3 regions of the Kitasatospora sp. NBC_01560 genome follow, and region 2 is predicted to be linked to each of the others. Evidence: riboswitches for the same ligand, from Rfam matches in the RefSeq annotation. Region 2 holds a riboswitch; each other region holds the start of a gene.
The links. Region 2 has a riboswitch for magnesium ahead of OH807_RS03960 (magnesium and cobalt transport protein CorA). Riboswitches for the same ligand answer to the same signal wherever they lie in the genome.
Positions count from the first base shown of each region.

Region 1: it holds a riboswitch for magnesium, as region 2 does, so the genes downstream of both, OH807_RS06250 (hypothetical protein) here and OH807_RS03960 (magnesium and cobalt transport protein CorA) in region 2, are expected to answer to the same signal.
Region 3: it holds a riboswitch for magnesium, as region 2 does, so the genes downstream of both, OH807_RS40870 (CBS domain-containing protein) here and OH807_RS03960 (magnesium and cobalt transport protein CorA) in region 2, are expected to answer to the same signal.

Region 1 covers NZ_CP109364.1:1,543,170-1,548,947, forward strand. Annotated here, with positions in the region: gene OH807_RS06235 (hypothetical protein) at 1-33, opposite strand, end outside; gene OH807_RS06240 (hypothetical protein) at 49-171, opposite strand; partial or broken gene OH807_RS06245 (nitric oxide synthase oxygenase) at 280-432, opposite strand; M-box (ykoK) riboswitch at 785-959, shown strand; gene OH807_RS06250 (hypothetical protein) at 1,332-1,616, shown strand; gene OH807_RS06255 (hypothetical protein) at 1,706-1,936, shown strand; gene OH807_RS06260 (hypothetical protein) at 1,955-2,155, shown strand; gene OH807_RS06265 (winged helix-turn-helix domain-containing protein) at 2,156-2,404, shown strand; gene OH807_RS06270 (MgtC/SapB family protein) at 2,439-3,167, shown strand; gene OH807_RS06275 (hypothetical protein) at 3,257-3,745, shown strand; gene OH807_RS06280 (hypothetical protein) at 4,193-4,519, shown strand; gene OH807_RS06285 (ABC transporter permease) at 4,793-5,778, shown strand, end outside.
Region 2 covers NZ_CP109364.1:905,111-910,888, forward strand. Annotated here, with positions in the region: gene OH807_RS03955 (erythromycin esterase family protein) at 1-765, shown strand, start outside; gene OH807_RS03960 (magnesium and cobalt transport protein CorA) at 743-1,912, opposite strand; M-box (ykoK) riboswitch at 2,266-2,439, opposite strand; gene OH807_RS03965 (RimK family alpha-L-glutamate ligase) at 2,643-3,557, opposite strand; gene OH807_RS03970 (MFS transporter) at 3,754-5,421, opposite strand; gene OH807_RS03975 (SHOCT domain-containing protein) at 5,691-5,778, opposite strand, start outside.
Region 3 covers NZ_CP109364.1:9,570,776-9,576,553, reverse strand. Annotated here, with positions in the region: gene OH807_RS40890 (hypothetical protein) at 1-329, opposite strand, end outside; gene OH807_RS40885 (DUF6228 family protein) at 604-1,062, opposite strand; gene OH807_RS40880 (hypothetical protein) at 1,246-1,557, shown strand; gene OH807_RS40875 (NRAMP family divalent metal transporter) at 2,019-3,155, opposite strand; gene OH807_RS40870 (CBS domain-containing protein) at 3,152-3,718, opposite strand; M-box (ykoK) riboswitch at 3,999-4,172, opposite strand; gene OH807_RS40865 (RimK family alpha-L-glutamate ligase) at 4,615-5,478, opposite strand.

The DNA of each region.
Region 1 (5,778 bases), 640 kb from region 2:
GACGTGGCGAGCGGCTTGGGCCGCGAACGCCACGCCCGGTGTGAGGGCTTACAGCAGCCAGGTGACGAGGTTCGGCCGTAACGATCCGCGCAGCGTTCGCAGCGCGTAGACGCCGCTGCCGCAGAGGTTGAGCACCGCCCCGGCCGGCTCCACGAACCGGCCGAGCGTCACCGACTCAGTCCTCGGCGGCGCAGGCGGGCCAAGGCGCGGGATGGGGCGAGAAGTTGGGCAGCATCCTGGTCGGCTCGTAGCGGCGCTGCCAGACGGGGGAGTCGAGCCGCTGGTCGCGGGCACGATGGCGGACCAGTCGGCCGGGCAGCCGCGGCCGCTCTTGTGCTCGCGTTCCTCGTGCCGCACGAACTGCTTGGTGGCGAAGTGGTGGTCGATGATGGACACTCCGGCCTGGTCGGCGCGGTCGGCTCCCGGGTTCACCTCGTAGCCGGCGGGATGTGGGCGGCGGGGTGATCCTCCGGTGGGCCGTGGGGCGGGCGACAGCCCTCAGCTCTGCGGCGGCGGCAGCCTGGACACGTCGGCCACGGAGCCGCTCTTCCGTCTGTCCGTGGTTGGGACTCCGGCCGTCGGTGGGTGCCGGTGGTCGCACACCCGTGTCCCTGGTCGGTGGCGGCCGTGTCGAGCAGGTCACCCAAGAGGGCAACCGAAGGGCGGCCGAGTCGTCGGCCCGGCCGAGGGACGCTGTCCGTCACGGGGCGTGACCGAGGCGTTAAGATTCAGCAAATGTGGCAGCCGCATGGCCGGGCAGGGTCTACGCTTGTCGAGGTTTTGAAAGGCACCTCGTTCGGTGAGGCGTCTTCACGGACACAGGCCACTGACCCGACGACGTCGAGAGACGCCCAGGTTCAGGACAGATCTTCCCGACCTAAGGGTTGATCCCAAGTGGCTTCCCCCTCACAGGGGATCACGCCGTGGAGTGCCAAAGCTCTGACGAGTTGGGGTGTACCGGCTCATGCCGCGCCGGTGTACTCCTTGCCGCGTCGGTGCGGCGCACACGATGTGCGCCGCCGGCCGGAGGGAGGCGAGAGACATGGATTCGAGCAGTAGTAGTCCGGGCCACGAACGGCCCCCCACCAGCATGCCCTCGCACTCCACCGGCACGCGGTAACCCCTTTCGCTCTTCGCCTTCGCCCCCGCACGGCCCGATGCCGCTCGCGGGGTCGCTGTGGCGCGCGTTCGCAGGGGATTCGTTGCTGCGCGCCCCGACCGCCCCCGCTGCCGAGGGGGTAGGGAGCCACGTCATGACTGCCTCACCGGTCCGCCACTCCGCCGCTCGGAACCTGACCCGCGCCCTGCCCCGTGGAAGGACGGGCACAGCCGTGCACGACGCATCACGGTCCTTCGCGCCGCCGCATGTCTGTCCGCGCGTCTCCCTGGCCCTGGACGACGGAATCGAACGCTCCTACCGCCTCGACGACCCCGGGACCTGCCCGTACTCCGGCACGCCCAACACCGTCGCCTCGGCGTACGAACCGCGCGTCCACCTCGCCTACCTGCTGGCCAGCCAGGGCCACCGCCCGGACTGGCTCGCCCGATTCGCGAACCTGCCGCCCGCCGCCGCACACCGCCTCACCCGCGCCGCCGCACGCACGTCCGACTGCTGACGAACCGCCAGACACGCCCCGCTTCACCAGCCACTCGGCCGCGCCATGCCCTCGCATGCCCATCGCCCCCTCACGAAGGTGAGTTACCCATGGCCACCCTCGCCGCCTTCCACGCCCCGGCCGCTCCCGGACGCCTGCGCACCACCGTCAGCGGGATCCTCCGCCGGCTCGCCGCCAGTCCGCTCGACAGCCCGGTGCTGGACGCGATTGCCGCCCAGGCGCCCGCCGGCCCTCCGGTCCGGATGAGGGCCCACTGGAAGGCCGTCACCACCACCGACGGCACGACCCGCCTCGAAGCCACCTGGCACCCCGACCACTGACCGCAGAAGGAGCCTGACATGGTCGTGCGCTACCCACGCCTGAACGTGATCTTCTCCGACCGCACCATCGTGACCTCGGCCATCCGTACCAGGAGTGCGGCGCCGCAGGCCGGGTCGCCCGGGCTTCCCGAACCGGCTCGCGCCACCCCCGGGAACCTGGTGGTCGACCCCGCACTGCGGACCGCGACCGTCGCCGGCCGCGAACTCGGCCTCACCTAAATGGAGTTCGAGCTCCTTGCCCATCTGGTGGCCCACCCCCTGCGCGTCCACTCCCGGAGCACCCTGATGGAGACCGTCTGGGGCCGGCCCGACAACGGCGACACCCGGACCGTCTCCACCCACATCACCAGGCTGCGGAGCGAGCTCGGCCCCGCCCATCGGGCCGTGATCGCCACTGTCCGCCAGATCGGCTACAAGTACGACCCGCGCTTCGCCGAAGCAGCCTGGGCTTCACCCACCCGGGGTTGACTCGACGTACCACCCATCAACGAGGAGGTGCCCCGTGCACACCCTGACCACCTTCGACTTCGTGATCCGCCTCGCCGTCGGCGTCGGCTGCGGGGCGCTGATCGGCGTCGAGCGCCAGTGGCGGGCCCGGATGGCGGGCCTGCGCACGAACGCCCTGGTGGCGGCGGGCGCGACGCTGTTCGTGCTCTACAGCGAGGCCGTCGGCGACGCCGGCAGCCCGACGAGGGTCGCCTCCTACGTCGTCTCCGGGATCGGCTTCCTGGGCGGTGGCGTGATCCTGCGCGACGGAGGCGGGGTCCGCGGGCTGAACACGGCCGCCACACTGTGGTGCTCGGCCGCCGTCGGCGTCCTGGCCGCCTCCGGCAAGCTCGACCTCGCCCTGCTGGGCACGCTCACGGTCCTGGCCGTGCACGTGGTCCTGCGCCCGGCCGGCCGGCTGCTCGACCGGGCACCGGCCGCGGGAACGGACCCCGACTCCACAGTGCGCGCCACCGTCCACCTGGAGTGCGAGCGCGGCGCGGAGACGCACATCCGGGCACTGCTGCTGCAGGCCCTGAACGGCTCCGGTCTCAGCCCCACCGGGTTGCGGGCGCGCCGCGACGAGCGTGGTGACACCACCAGCCTGCGGGCCACCGTCGCCGTGAACGGGGACGTCGCCCCTGCACTGGAGCAGGTCGTCTCCCGCCTCTCGCTGGAGCCGGGCGTCAGTGACCTGCACTGGCACCTGGAGGAGGACGACGCGAAGCACCAGGTGCTGGCCTGACCGTAGGAAGTTCGTCAGGGACGGATCGGCTCGACACTGCCGTCGGGCCGGCCGAGAAGATGATGGGAGGGGAGGAACAGGTGATCCGGATGAAAGCGGTACCCCGTCCCCGGACGGGCGAGGGCGCGGTGGTGCTGAGCGTGCTCACCCTCCTCGGACTGGAGATGATCACGCTGGTCGTACTCCCGGTCGAGGACCGGCCCGCGGTCGGCGGTGCGCTGTTCGGCGCCAGTGCCGCGGTTCTCGGCGTGGCCGGCCTGCTGTGGCACAGGCTGCGGAGACGCCACCGCGCGCCTGCCGCACGGTCGACCGAAGCGGGAGACGAGCCGACGTTCACGGCGAGCGCACTGGAGGGCTTCCCGACGGACGCCGTCCGGCCGCTGCTGCTGGGGCCCGACGCGGTCGGCCTCGACCGGCTGCACACCGCATGGATCCTCGCCACCCACGGCCACGACGCGGCCTGGATCACCCACCACCTCGACCTGCCGTCCGAGGCCACCCACCTGCTGGTCGACGCCGCTCGCCACCAGGGCCACGGTGGCGCCCCTGCGGCGTCTCCGCCGCAGTCGCCGGGATGAGTCCGCCCTCCCGCCGGCTGAATCGAGAGTCGCCAGTCACCGCCCCACGCAGACCTGTCCGTCGAAATCGAGAGGAGGCCGTCAGTGATCACGGCCCTTGACCACGTACAACTCGCCGCACCGCCCAGGAGTGAGCCGCTGCTGCGTGCCTTCTACGGCGACGTGCTGCGTGGGGGTCCCCCGGCCGAAGACTGGGGGAGGCCGAGCTTCCCAAACCGCCGTCGTTGGCTGACCGGCCGGGCCCTCACAGGGCGTCCTGCGCGCCGCCCGCCCCCCACCCGCATGTCCTCGCACTCCAGCGGTACGCGGTAACCACCCCCTACGCGCCCGACGCGCCCTTGCCTCCGCACGGCCTGATGCCGCTCGCGGGTCGCTGTGGAGCGCACTCCCAGGGGATTCGTTGTTGCGCGCCCCGACCTCCCCCACCGCGGGGCAGGGAGGCACATCTTGACCGCCACCGCCATCACCACGGCACGGGCCGCCCGGCCGGTGCTGCTGAGTACCGCACCACTCGACGGCGCCCCGTCGGGCCACCTCACCTGGCCGTCGGTCACCGTCGACACCGAGCCGCACCGATATGCGCACCATTGGTCCGGTGTCACCTCGCTGCTATTTGCGTATGCGCGCAATAAGCGGCAGACTTCACGCGGCACGCTGCCCGCCGCCTCACACGGCTGGGCGCTGCCGTTCCTACCGACCGAAGCACGTCAGCGAATGGGGGCAGCCGTGGGCGAAGACCCTCCCAGTACGCACTGCCTCATCGACGGTCTCTGACCCACTTCTCTTGCGCGTCCCCCTGCTGGCTGTCCTGGCCACGACGGGGCGTTGCCATCGCACGGCGCCGTGAGTCCGGCGCCCGGCGGTGATCCCATCCCTTTTCCTGTTCTCTCCACGCCGGGCCCCGTGCTGCCCGGACGCGCCGTCGTGCGTCCTGGTGTCCCGTCATGCCCCTTGTGTGGTCGGAGGTTTCCTGTGATGTCGTTCCGGACGAGCAGCCCCATCTCGCGGGCCTCGCTCCCCTCCCGGGCGGCGGGCCGCCTGGCCCGTATGACCTGGATCGACCTGGCGGTCGCCGCCGCCGTACTCGTCCTGCTCTACCTCGCGCTGCGGGTCGGCCAGGGCACCACCGTGCGTTTCGCCACCGACCAGTCCGCCAAGGTCGACACCGACCCGAGCCGGCTGCCGTACGACGCGGCGAGATCGCTGCTGCGGATGTTCGCCGCGCTCGCCGCCTCCACCGTCTTCACGCTCATATACGCCTACGCGGCGGCCAAGAGCAAGCGGCTGGAGCGGGTACTGATCCCGGCGCTGGACATCCTGCAGTCGGTGCCGGTGCTGGGCTTCCTGAGCGTCGCCGTCGCGGGGTTCATCGCCCTGCACCCCGGTTCCATGCTGGCCCTGGAATGCGCGTCGGTCTTCGCGATCTTCACCTCGCAGGCCTGGAACATGACCTTCGGCTTCTACTACACCCTCACCTCGCTGCCGCGTGAACTCGACGAGCTGTCACGCTCGTTCCGCTTCACCAGGTGGATGCGATTCTGGAAGGTGGAAGTGCCCTCCGGGATGATCAGCCTGGTCTGGAACGGCATGATGAGCTTCGGCGGAGGCTGGTTCTTCCTCGTCGCCTCCGAGGCAATCAGCGTCAAGGACACCAACTACGTGCTGCCGGGCGTCGGCTCCTACGCGGGCGCCGCGATCGCCGACGGCGACCTCGGCAAGGTCGGCTGGGCCATCCTCACCATGGCCGCCATGGTCATCGGCGTGAACCTGCTGTTCTGGCGGCCGCTCACGGCCTGGGCCGAGAAGTTCAAGAACGAGCAGTCCGAGGCCACCGAGGTCCAGACCTCCGCCGTCCTCAACCTCCTGCGACGCTCCAACTGGCCCCAGATCCTCGGCAACCTGCTGCGCCCCGTCGGGCGGGGACTGAGCCGCGCCGGCCGCATCCTGGGCACCGACGACCGGCCGCTGACCGTCGACCCGGCGCGCAAGCGCACCGGCGACATCGCCTTCACCGTCGTCGCCGGCGCCGTGAT
Region 2 (5,778 bases):
TGCACCGCGCAGACGCTCGACCGCCTGCTCGGCGCCGACGACCGGTGGACCGACCCCGCCGCGATGACGGACCCGAGCCGGTCCGTCGGACAGTCCGCCGAGGCCGGCCGGCTGCGGCTGCTCGCCGACGACCTGGTGTCCCTGCTCGACGCACAGACACCGCAGTTGGCCGCGGCGACCTCACCGGAGGAACTGGACCGGGCACGCCTCCACGGGCGCACCGCGACCGGCCTGCTGCGCTATCACCACTGGATGGCCGACACCTCACCGGCCCGGATGGCCCGGCTGGTGGGCCTGCGGGACGAGATGATGGCCCGGAACCTCCTCGCCCTCGCGGCCCGGGGCCCGGCACTCGTCCACGCCCACAACGCCCACCTCCAGCGCGAGAAGAGCAGCATGCGGATGGGCGGGACGCCACTGGAGTGGTGGAGCGCCGGCGCGCTGGTGAGCGAGCAGCTCGGTGAGGAGTACGCCTTCCTGGCCACCGCCCTCGGCACGATCCGGCACCGCGGCGTGGACGCCCCTGCGCCGGACACCGTCGAAGGCCTCCTCCACGCACTCCCGCAGGACCGCTGCCTCGTCGACGCCCGCCGGCTGGCCGCCGCCCTCCGCGACACCCCGCCCGTGCCCCGCGTCTCCCCCTGGTTCGGCTACGCCCCGCTCGACCCGGCCCACCTCGCGGCCGCCGACGGCCTCGTGTTCCTCAAGGACGTCCCGCAGCCGAGGTCGGCCGGGCGGACGGTCAGAGCCAGTCGCGGCGTTTGAACACCAGGTACAGCCCGGTGCAGACGAGCGCCATCAGGCCGATCGCGAACGGGTAGCCGAAGGCCCACTTCAGCTCGGGCATGGTGGTGAAGTTCATGCCGTAGACGGTGCCGATCAGCGTCGGCGCGAACAGGATGGCCGCCCAGGAGGAGATCTTCTTGATCTCGTCGTTCTGCGCGTGCCCGGCCTCGGCGAGCTGCTTCATCTCCTCGTTCTGGCGCTGCGAGACCAGGGTCGCGTTGACGGCGAGGATGTTCTGCAGCATCTGCCGGAAGCCGTCGACGCGTTCGGCGGCGTAGGTGGCGTGGTCGGCGACGTCGCGCAGGTAGCGCTGGAGCTCGTCGTCGGTGCCGTACTTGCCGAAACCCGCCTCCAGGCTCTTCATGATCTCCAGCAGCGGCCGGGTGGCCCGCTGGAACTCGATGACCTCGCGGGAGAGTTCGTAGATGCGGCGGGAGACCTGCGGGTCGCCGCCGAACACCTCGGTCTCGATCTCGTCGATGTCGTGCTGGAGGCCGGCGATCACCGGCGCGTAGCCGTCGACCACGGCGTCCAGCACCGCGTACAGCACCGCCTCCGGACCGAGCGCGAGCAGTTCCGGGTCGGCCTCCAGCCGGCGGCGGACGGCGGAGAGGTCGGGGGCCTGCGAGTGCCGGACGGTGAGGACGAAGTCGGGGCCGACGAAGAGGTGGATCTCGCCGAAGTCGACCTCCTCGACGTCGTCCAGGTACCGGGCGGCGCGCAGCACCACGAAGAGGGTGTCGCCGTAGCGCTCCAGCTTGGGCCGCTGGTGGGCCACGATGGCGTCCTCGACGGACAGTTCGTGCAGGTTGAACCGCTCGGCCGCCTCCAGCAGCTGTGCCTCGGCCGGCCGGAACAGCCCGATCCAGGCCATCGTGCCCGGCTTACCGGGCAGTTGCCGGTAGATGTCGGCGAGGCTGGTGGGCTCGGCGATGCGGCGGCCGTCGTGGTAGACGGCCGCGTCCACCAGCGAGCGCTCCAGCGTGGGCGGCTCGCCGGGCTGCTCGTGCCGCGGGTCCATCGAGTGCTCGGGGGCGGGCTGGGCGCACCCGGTGCGGGTGGGGGTGGCGGGACGGGAGAACGGACGCTTGCTCGCGCGCACTGCGCGCACACGCCAGTCGGACATGGCGGGGACCTCCACGGTTCGGTGGCCGCCGCTCCCGGGCACGTGGTGACCGGGGCGGGGCGGGCGGGGAGGCTCCCGGCCGTCCTCCACCGCGCACGGCGCCCGGCGGCGCCGGCCGGGTCAGCGGCGCGCGCTACGGCGGCAGGTGCGGGAGCGGTACGGGAGGAGGGGTGCCGGGGGCCAGGAGAAGAGCGGGACTTCCTGGGGGCGGGGCCGACTTCGACCCGGACTACTGCACTCCACAGCTCTCACCTCCTCGCCGCCGGACGGCCCGCACACCGGGCCGCCGTAACCAAGCCATCAGGAGGATCCACCCGGCACGGCCGCACACGGAAAGCAGCCGCAGGAACAGGTGGGCACCCCTGATCTCGTCAGAGCTTTGGCACGCCACGGCGTAGCACCCGAGGGTGCAGCCACTTGGGGTCACCCCTTAGGCCGGGGAGACCTGTCCTGAACCTGGGCGTCTCTCGACGTCGTGGGGTCAGTGGCCTGTGTCCATGGCGACGCCTCACCGAACGAGGTGCCTTCACAACCTCACCGAGTCTAGTACCCTCCCGGCCCTTCTTCCGACCACGGGCGGGGCCGCCGCTTTCCGCGGGCGGGCTGGAGCCCCGGGCGCGGGCGGTCCCGGGGCTCGTGCGGAGGCCGCCGGGACGGGCCGCTTCGGAGCGGTCCGGCCCGGCGGGGCGGCCCCGGTCGGTCCCGGTCGCCTCGGCTCAGCGGGCCCGGCTCAGCGGGCCGGTACGAGGTGGGCGGCCACGTACGGGACGGCGACGGTCTCCAGGCCGCCGACGCTCCCGAACGCCGGGTGGACGTTCACCTCGAAGACGACGCCGCCGCTCTCCGCGGCAAGGTCGACGCCGGCGAACGGGAGGCCGAGCGACTTGGTGGCGGCCACCGCCAACTCCGCAAGACCAGCCGGTAGTTCGGTCTCCGCCAGGACGGTGGAGGCGGCTCCGCGGGATTCGTTGCAGGGCGCGTCCGGATCCGGCTGGACGTGCTCGACCGCCCGGACCACGGCCCCGCCGAGCACCACCACCCGGTACTGGTGGCGGAGCCCGTCCGCGGTGAAGTTCCCGGCGTCCCGGGCGAGCAGCCAGTCGGCGCCGGCCGCGGCGTAGTGGCGGGCGACGGCGGCGAGCCGGGCGCGGTCCGTGACGTGGAAGACGTCGTCGCCGCCCATGCCGACGGTCGGCCGGGCCCACACGTCGCCGCCGAGCCGGTCGAACACCTCAGCAGCGGCCTCGGGGCCGGGCCGGGAGAGCGCGATCGTGGGCATCTGCGCGATGCCGTCACGGGCGAACCGCTCGACGGTCCGGTCCTTCTCGGTGGCCGCCCGCCAGGCGTCCGCGCCGGTACCGAGCGAGCGGGCGCCGAGCTCGTGCAGCCGCCGCTGGCACGGCTCGAAGTCGCGCCGCCGGTGCGGCGGGATCTCGTAGACGACCACCGCCTCCGCCGTCACGGCGACGCCCTCCCCGGGCACCTCCAGGCGGACGCTGCCGGCCCGGCCCGCCGGAGAGATCCGGCCGGTGCCGCCGGTCATGAAGTGCTGTGCGTCCAGCAGGACGGGTGCCCTGCCGGTGACCATCCGCGCCGCGGTGGTGAGGGTCTCCCGACTGCCCTCGGTGGAGCTGTGATCGGTCATCAGAACGAGCTCACTGGGACCCATGCGGCCATCGAACCGCCGGGCCGGCCGGACCGGCAAGAACGTCCGCCCGGCCACCCGGCCCGCCCGTGGCCGAAACCGCCTGCTCCGCCGCGGCCGGGCGGTCCCCGTGGGCGGCCCGACGGCGCGCGCGGTTCAGGGTCCCGGCAACTCGGCGCCCCAGCGGCCCGACGGCTCAGCCGTGCTGCCCGGGCCCGTCCGCGGCGCCGTCGGACCGGCGCGAGCGCACCGCACCACGGCCGCCGCCCTTTCCGCCGCCCTTTCCGCCGCCGGGCGACCCGGACGGCAGGCTGCCGGTGAACAGGAAGCTCGCGGCCGTGATCCCGGCGCAGGTGAGGATGGCCGCCTTCAGACCGCCGATCTGGGCGTCCTCGTAGTGTTCGACGATCGCGTCGGCCTCCTCCGGCGACACCTCGGGCTGCCCGGCCAGGGCCGTGGCCACCTGATCGGCGGGGACGAACGAGATGCCCGACTCAACCCGGATCGCGGTCTGCCCGGCGACGGCCTCCGAGATGCGCGGGTCGCTCTCGATCCGGCCGGTCACCGACCCGGCCAGAGCACCGATCAGGACGGCACCGACCAGAGCCGTCCCCAGCGAGGAGCCGAGGTTCTGCGCGGTGTACTGCAGGCCGCCGGCCTCGCTGCGGTCGTCCTCGTGCACGCTGGACTGCACGGTGTTCCCCAGCTGGGAGGCGAGCATGCCCATCCCCAGGCCCATCAGCGCCATGGCGCCCGCGAAGGAGGCGCCCTTCAGCTCCGGTCCGATCGCGGTGATCAGCCAGAGGCTGGAGGCGAGCAGCACGAGCAGCCCGACCCGGACGATGGCGCGCGGCGAGGCGATGCGCAGCAGCGCGGTGCCGCACATCGAGGCGGCGAGCATGGTGACCGACACCGGGAGGAGCCGCAGCCCGGTCTCGAAGGCGTCGAGCCCCTGGACGACCTGGAGGTACAGGGGGATGACGAAGAAGGTGCCGAGCAGGATGGTGTTCTGGTTGAACAGGGTGGCCAGCCCGGCCCGCAGCGGACGGTTGCCGAACAGGTCGAGCGAGACCAGCGGTTCGCGGCCCTGCGCCTCGCGACGGCGCTCGTGGGTGCAGAACAGCCACAGCAGCGCACCGCCGAGCGCGACGAGGAACAGCGTCGGGGAGAACCCGAGGACGGTGAACGGCGGGTTGCGCGGGGTGACCCAGCCCCAGGTGCCGCTCTGCAGCACGGCGAGGACGATCAGGGCGAGGCCGGCGGCGGAGAGCGCGGCGCCGGTCACGTCGAGCCGGACGCGGTGCTCCGGGGCGCGCTCCGGCGGGATCCAGCGCATCAGGAACAGCACCAGCACGACGAGGACGACCTCGCCGGCGAACACCAGCCGCCAGGTGAGGTAGGTGGTGACCCAGCCGCCCAGCAGCGGGCCCACCGCGATGCCGGCTCCGGCGACGCCGCCGATGACGCCGTAGGCCGTGGCCCTCGCGCGGCCGGTGTAGGAGCCGGCCACCAGGGCGGCGAGGGCGGGCAGCACCAGGGCCGCGCCGAGGCCCTCGATGACCGACCAGCCGAGGGCGAGCACCCAGACGGTCGGCGAGACGGCCGTCAGCCCGGAGCCCACCCCGTACACGACCATGCCGACGCCGAACATCCGGCGGCGGCCGAACATGTCACCGAGTTTGCCGCCGGTCAGCATGAAGGCCGCCATCACCAGCGTGTACAGGGTGATGACGGCCTGGATCGCGGTGACCTCGGTGTCGAAGTCCTCAACCAGTTGGCTGATCGACACGTTCATGACGGAGGCGTCGAGCACCATCAGGAACTGGGCGATGCCGAGCACGATCAGGGTCTTCCACCGGTCCACCATGCCTCCAGCTGCCGACTCTCCGGATGCCGATCCGGCGCGGGTTCACGGGTCCGGCGGGGTCACGGGTCCGCCGGGTTCACGGGTCCGCCGGGGTCACGGGTCCGCCGGGGTCACGGGTCCGCCGGCCCCTGGGCCGCAGGGCCTCGGGCCGCCGAGCCGCCCGCTGGCCCGGTCCCGCTCGCGATCGGCGGGACCGGACACCACCGGCGGCCTCGACGGCCCCGACGGCCTCGGTGCCGACGACGGCACCGGCGGGTCGAGCAGGATCAGCCCCCGAGGATGCGCGCCTTCTGGGCGGCGAACTCCTGTTCCGTGAGGACGCCCTGCTCCTTGAGGGCGGAGAGCTCCTTGAGC
Region 3 (5,778 bases), 8.7 Mb from region 2:
GCATCCGCACGGAACTCGTGTGCAAGGTAGCGTCCGGCCATCCGCCTTCCGCCGGGCCCCTTGTAGTCGTCCTTGACCTTGTCCCAGAGCATCGGGCGCTCGCCATCGGCGACAAGCCGCGGGCGGGTCCCGCCGCTCTCCCCAAGTAGGACGGTCGTGGCATGGTCCTTCAGCAGCCGGCGCACAGCGCGAAGATCGACTCGCTTCTTCCGAAGCAGCCACTCGACGCGGGCATCGTCCAAGAGCTTCACGGGCGCCCCGAGCTGATCCGGGTTCATGTGGAAGGCCTGCATGGCGTGAGTATTCGGCATCACCATGGGTGAGGTCATCCAGCCTTGTTGTCGAGCACGTCGTCCGGAAGGCGGCAGCTACGGATCCAGGTGCCGCTGCCTTCCCGGAAAGGGATCCACCGGAAGATCGTGGGTTCGGGTATCGAACTGGGCGCGCGACTCCGTGACGCCGAGGGCGAGCCGGGCTGTCGCGGCCAGCAGGCCCTCGGGGGCGGTTGTGATGGCGGAGGCTGTGATCACAGTCGCGGAAGCGCGATCGCTGACATCGCAGCCGGCCCAGCCGTGGCCACCGAGCTCCCAGGTCAGCCGGAGATCAGTAGGCGCCGTTCTGCCGGCGGAGAAAGTCACGGACGTCAGCGGCGAGATCGGCCATCTGCTGTCCTGCTTCCAGCCAGGTCGTGATCGAGGCTGCCCAGGTCTGGCGGGCCGTGAGGCGAGGCTGGATCGACCAGGTGACGCAGACGTGCCCGCCGGAGTGGAACGTCGCGGACAGCGCGAGATGGTTGGTCTGCCAGGTGCGCTCGCCATCCCACCCGCGAAAGTCGGCTGCCAGACCGTCGAGGAAGTCGAAGAGGTACTCGCCGTCCCAGACCCACACCTTCACGTCCTCGACCCGCGCGTGCAGCCCCTCGCCTCGGAGGCTGACGCTGAAGGCGACCCCGTACTGATCCGGATAGTCGCGGTCGGTCAAGGTCACGCACGCGCGCGGATCTTCGCTGCAGCGAATGACCACCTCGGCGGAAGGCGCGGCGTCAGGGTTGTCGGCATTCACCCGGCGAACAGTAGGCCGTCGATGCGCCTGGTGTCATGGCAATTCCTGTCTCGTGGGCTCGGTAGAAGAAACCGAAGCGGATCGGGCTGATCGCCTTGATCGGCAGAGGCGCTGAATGCTCGTCGGGGCAATGGCTGTAGAGTCCAGCCGCACACAGTCCTACTCGACGAGAGGGTGGATACCGTGCCAATCAGTGAGCGACTCGAAGGACGGATCCGGCGGGACTTCCCCGAACGCGGTTCCGCGCCGGAGATCTTGCGCATACTCGATGCTCTCCCCGACACCGCCGGCTATGACGCCAAGATGTTCGAAAGCGAGCGCCTGCAAGCCGCCATCGTGGTGCTCGCCCAAGGGAGCATCCGCCAATTCAGAGAAGCCGTCCGACTTGCGTCGACGGACTGGCGCGACCTCCTGGTGGCTGCCGAACTCGCCGACGCAGACTGGCCGGATCGTCTGAGCGCCGAACTTGGCCCTGAGCACCCTGATCGTATTTGAAGGGTCACGGGCAGGCGTCCGTCCAGTACGCAGGGCGGCGACTGCGAACCCGGCTGTGTCGTGGTCGGTGCCCACCACCACAAAGCCGGTGTTGCGCCCGCGCCGCCACCGTCAAGAAGGCGGACCGAACCGGGCGGCCGTTACGCGCAGGCCTCGGCCATCGCGTACAGCGCGGTCTCCTCGAGCTCGGTGACGGACCAATCGTAAACGTGCTCGGTTTCGGTCCAGGTCCGGGAGCAAGTGCACCAGTGGCCGGTGACCGGTGGCCGGCGGACGCCAGACCTCCGGCGGCCTACGTCCTGGCAGCGTTCTGCCGCCACCATGAGCTGTCCCTCTCAAGCACTTCCAGAGCTTCGCGCCGCTGTTCTATGTGGTCGACGAACTCGGCCGGCAGCCTGACGCCATGGTCGAGAACGTAGTGGGCGAGCCCTTCCGGCCAGAGGTAGTAACCGTCAGTGAGATCACGGGAACGAGCGCGACGATCGCGCCGAGGGCGATCTGCGCGGTGAACACCCCGAGGAACAGCGGCGCGTCGCGGAAGCTGCGGGAGACCGACGTTCGACACCCACCGCCTCACCGACCGCGTAGCCGGCCGACAGGGGGACGACGGCGCCGGCCAGGGCGGAGGCTCCGACGAGTCCGAGGGCGAACAGCAGCTCTGCGCCGTGTCCGGCGACCGGCTTGAGTGCTTCGGCGGCCTGGGCGGCGGATTCGAGCGGGCCGGTGCCGCCGATCGCGGAGGCGGTGGCGATGATGATGGTGAGGCTGATCAGGCAGGCGAACACGGCGCCGACGACGGCGTCCGCGCGGATCAGCTTGTAGTCCTCGGGCTTGGCGCCGCGGTCGACGACGCCGGCGGCGGCGTAGAACTGCATGTACGGGCTGACGGTCGTACCGATCAGCGCGACCGCGAGCAGGATGAAGTCCTTGCTCGGTTCGATGTGCGGGACAGCCAGGTGCTCGCCGACCTGCCCCCAGTCGGGGTGGCCGAGGACCATCGCGACGGGGTACGCGAAGAAGGCCAGCGACATGATCAGGAATATCCGTTCGGCCCACTTGTAGGAGCCGAACAGCACCAGCGCCCACAGCAGGACGGCGGCGGGCGGGATGACCGCCCACTTGGGGACGCCGAGGAGCTCGAACGCGGCGCCGATGCCGGCGAACTCGCTGACGACCAGTCCGGTGTTGGCCAGCCCCAGGCAGAACACGGCGAGCGCGGTGAGGCGGAGGCTGAACTGTTCGCGGATCAGCGCACCGAGGCCCTTGCCGGTGTGCGCCCCGAGCCGCACGGCCATCTCCTGCACCATGACCAGGGCGATGGTGACCAGCACCATGAAGAACAGCGTGCCGTAGGCGTACTGGGAGCCGGCGCTGGCGTAGGTGGCGATGCCTGCGGCGTCATTTCCGGCGTTGGCGGCGACCAGGCCGGGGCCGGCGATCATCGTGACGGCCGCGATGCGGCGCCAGCCCTTGCGGCGGGTGGGCGAGGCCGCGGCGACGGTCGGCGCCGCGGTGACGGTCGGCGCCGCGGTGACGGTCGGCGCCGCGGTGACGGTCGGCGCGGCGGTGACGGGGGCGGTGTCGAGGTCGCGGGTCACTTGAGGAGCCTCCGGAAGTGCAGGCGCCCGCGCTCGGGCAGCAGGGAGTCGAGAATGTCGTCGGCGAGGATCCGGCCGATCGGGCGCCCGGTGCCGTCGACGACGAGCAGGGAGGTGGCGCGGGCGGCGACCAGCCGGTCGGCGGCCTCCGCCAGGCGGGTGTCGGGGCGGACCGTGACCGGTGGACCGAACTGGGCCAGCCACTCCACCAGATCTCCGACCACGGCCGTGTCCTCGGCGACCGCCAGTTCGAACAGCGGGACATCGCCCACCAGTCGGCCGTCGTCGTCCAGCACCACCACGGAGTCGATCTCGGTCCGGTGCTCCGCCTGCGCGGCCAGCTCCGCCCGCACCTCGGCGATCGTCTGCGCGGGCCGGGCGGTGACCAGCACCGTGGTCATCGCGCCGCCCGCGGTGCCCTCGCGGTGCGTGAGCAGTGACCGCAGCTGGGATGCCTCGCCGGCCGGCATCCGGGCGAGCAGGTTCTCGCGCTCGCCCGGCTGGAGGTCGCGCAGTGCGTCGGCGGCCTCGTCCGGCGGCTGGGGCGAGGCATCAGGCGGCACCGGGGCAGCCACCTCCGCGCCCCTGGCTCGCGCGGCGGTCCGTACCCGGGGTGACACCGGCGCACGGCAACAGCTCCCGCCGGGCGGGCCCGGTCGGGAAGAGTCGCTGCGAGTCGAGCGGTTCAGGGGAGAAGAGGCTGCCCCGGGCCGATGAAGGACGGCGAGGACAACACGAGGAAGGGCCGACTGTGGCCCGGACTACTGTCCATCCCGCCTCCTCCCGATCCGGCCACGATCCGACGTCGCAGCGGCACGGCAAGGGGAAACCGGGCGACAACCCGGTGCACCCCAACTCGTCAGAGCTTTGGCACTCCACGGCGTGTCCCGCAGCACGCGGGAAGCCACTTGGGGTCACCCCTTAGGTCGGGGAGACCTGTCCTGATCCGGAGCGTCTCTCGACGGGTGGGATCAGTGGCCTGTGTCCGTGAAGACGCCTCACCGAACGAGGTGTCTGTTCAAACCCGCACAAGGATAGGCCCACCCGGCGCGCGAAACCCAGTCCTTGACCGGACCTTGACTCGCTCGGACAGCGGGATTCCGATCACCACGGTCCGCCCCGCCACGTCACGCCCTCGCCTCGGACGTCGGGGCGGACGTCCCGGTCGAGGCGGATGACGCCGCGCCGCCACCAGGGCCCCGGAAGCCAACCCGAGGCGCCGGCACAGCACGGTGGCGCAGATGTGCCGGGCGGGGTGCCGGGCGGGCCGGATACCGGGGAAGAGCCGGTCGGAACTGGCCGCCCACCCGGAGGGCGGTGGCCGCTCGGCGAGACCGGTGAGGAGGCGGCACGCAGGCGAGCACAGCCTCGGTCACGCTCGCCGCATACCGTGGACGCCTTCTTCCGAGCAGGTCCCGCCCTGCTCGGGGGGTCAGTGCCTTGGAGTACTGCCGTCGAGTCAGTGCCGTGGTTCTGCGACGCGCCCTGCCACCGCCTTGACGAAACGCCCCGGTCCTTCCGGATCGCTCTGAAGGAACAGGTTCGGCTCGATGAGCTCCAGCTCCAGGACCACCGGTTCCCCGGCGTTGTCCAGCACCAGATCCACCCGGGCGAACAGCGGGACGTGCGGCGACGGAATCGCTGCCAGCGCCGCCAGCGCGGTGCGGACCTCCGTTTCGGTCGGCTGATACGGTGCGACGCCGAGATGTGGCACCCGGTCGTTGTCGATCACCCCCGGCTCGGTCAGCAGAGGTTCCTTGCGGATCGCATGACTGAACGCGCCGGAGGCGAAGATCAGGGCGCGTTCTCCTTCTGCCACCCCGGGCAGATACGGCTGGACCATCACGCTGCGGCCCCGGTCCAGCAGCATCCGGGCGTGGCGGGCGGCGTCTGCGTGGCGGCCGGGCTCGTAGCGCGCGGTGTCCAGTGCTCCCGCGGACACCGCGGGCTTGACCACCACTCCGTCCACCTGGTCGAAGTCTTCCCGGGTGAACCGTGCTCCTGGCTCGATGAACCGGGTCGGCACGACGGCGACCCCCTGCCGGGTGAGCTCCAGCAGGTAGTGCTTGTCGCTGTTCCAGCGGACCACGGGCGCAGGGTTCCACAGCCGGGTGGCGCCCGCCGTGGTGTCGGCCCATGCCAGGAACTCGTCGAGTCGTTCCACGTAGTCCCAGGTCGACCGGATGACAGCCAGATCGAACCGCTCCCAGGAAACCGGCGTCGCATCCCACACCACCGGCTCTGCCGCCAACCCGTCGGCGCGCAGCGCCTCCACGATCAGCGGGAGATCCACGTCGTGCTCGACACCAACGTCACTGGTCACGACAGCAACCCTGGCAACACTCATCAAACTCTCCCGTCGTGCACCTCGGCCTGTTCTCCGGAAAGTCGCTGAGCGCCCCGGCGCCGGCCATGTGCAGCCGAACCTACCTCTGGACAGCGCCGGCGCCGCGAGCAGTCACTGCCTCAAGGCTTCCGCTCGGCCTCAGGCTCGCCGGATCCGGCCGACCCTGCGTGGCCGTGCATCCGAACGGCTCCGTCCAGGGGCGGACGGACCATCGGGGCCGCCCCCGACGGCGACGGCCCCGATGTCGAGGATCTTCACATGACCACGGCCGGCGGA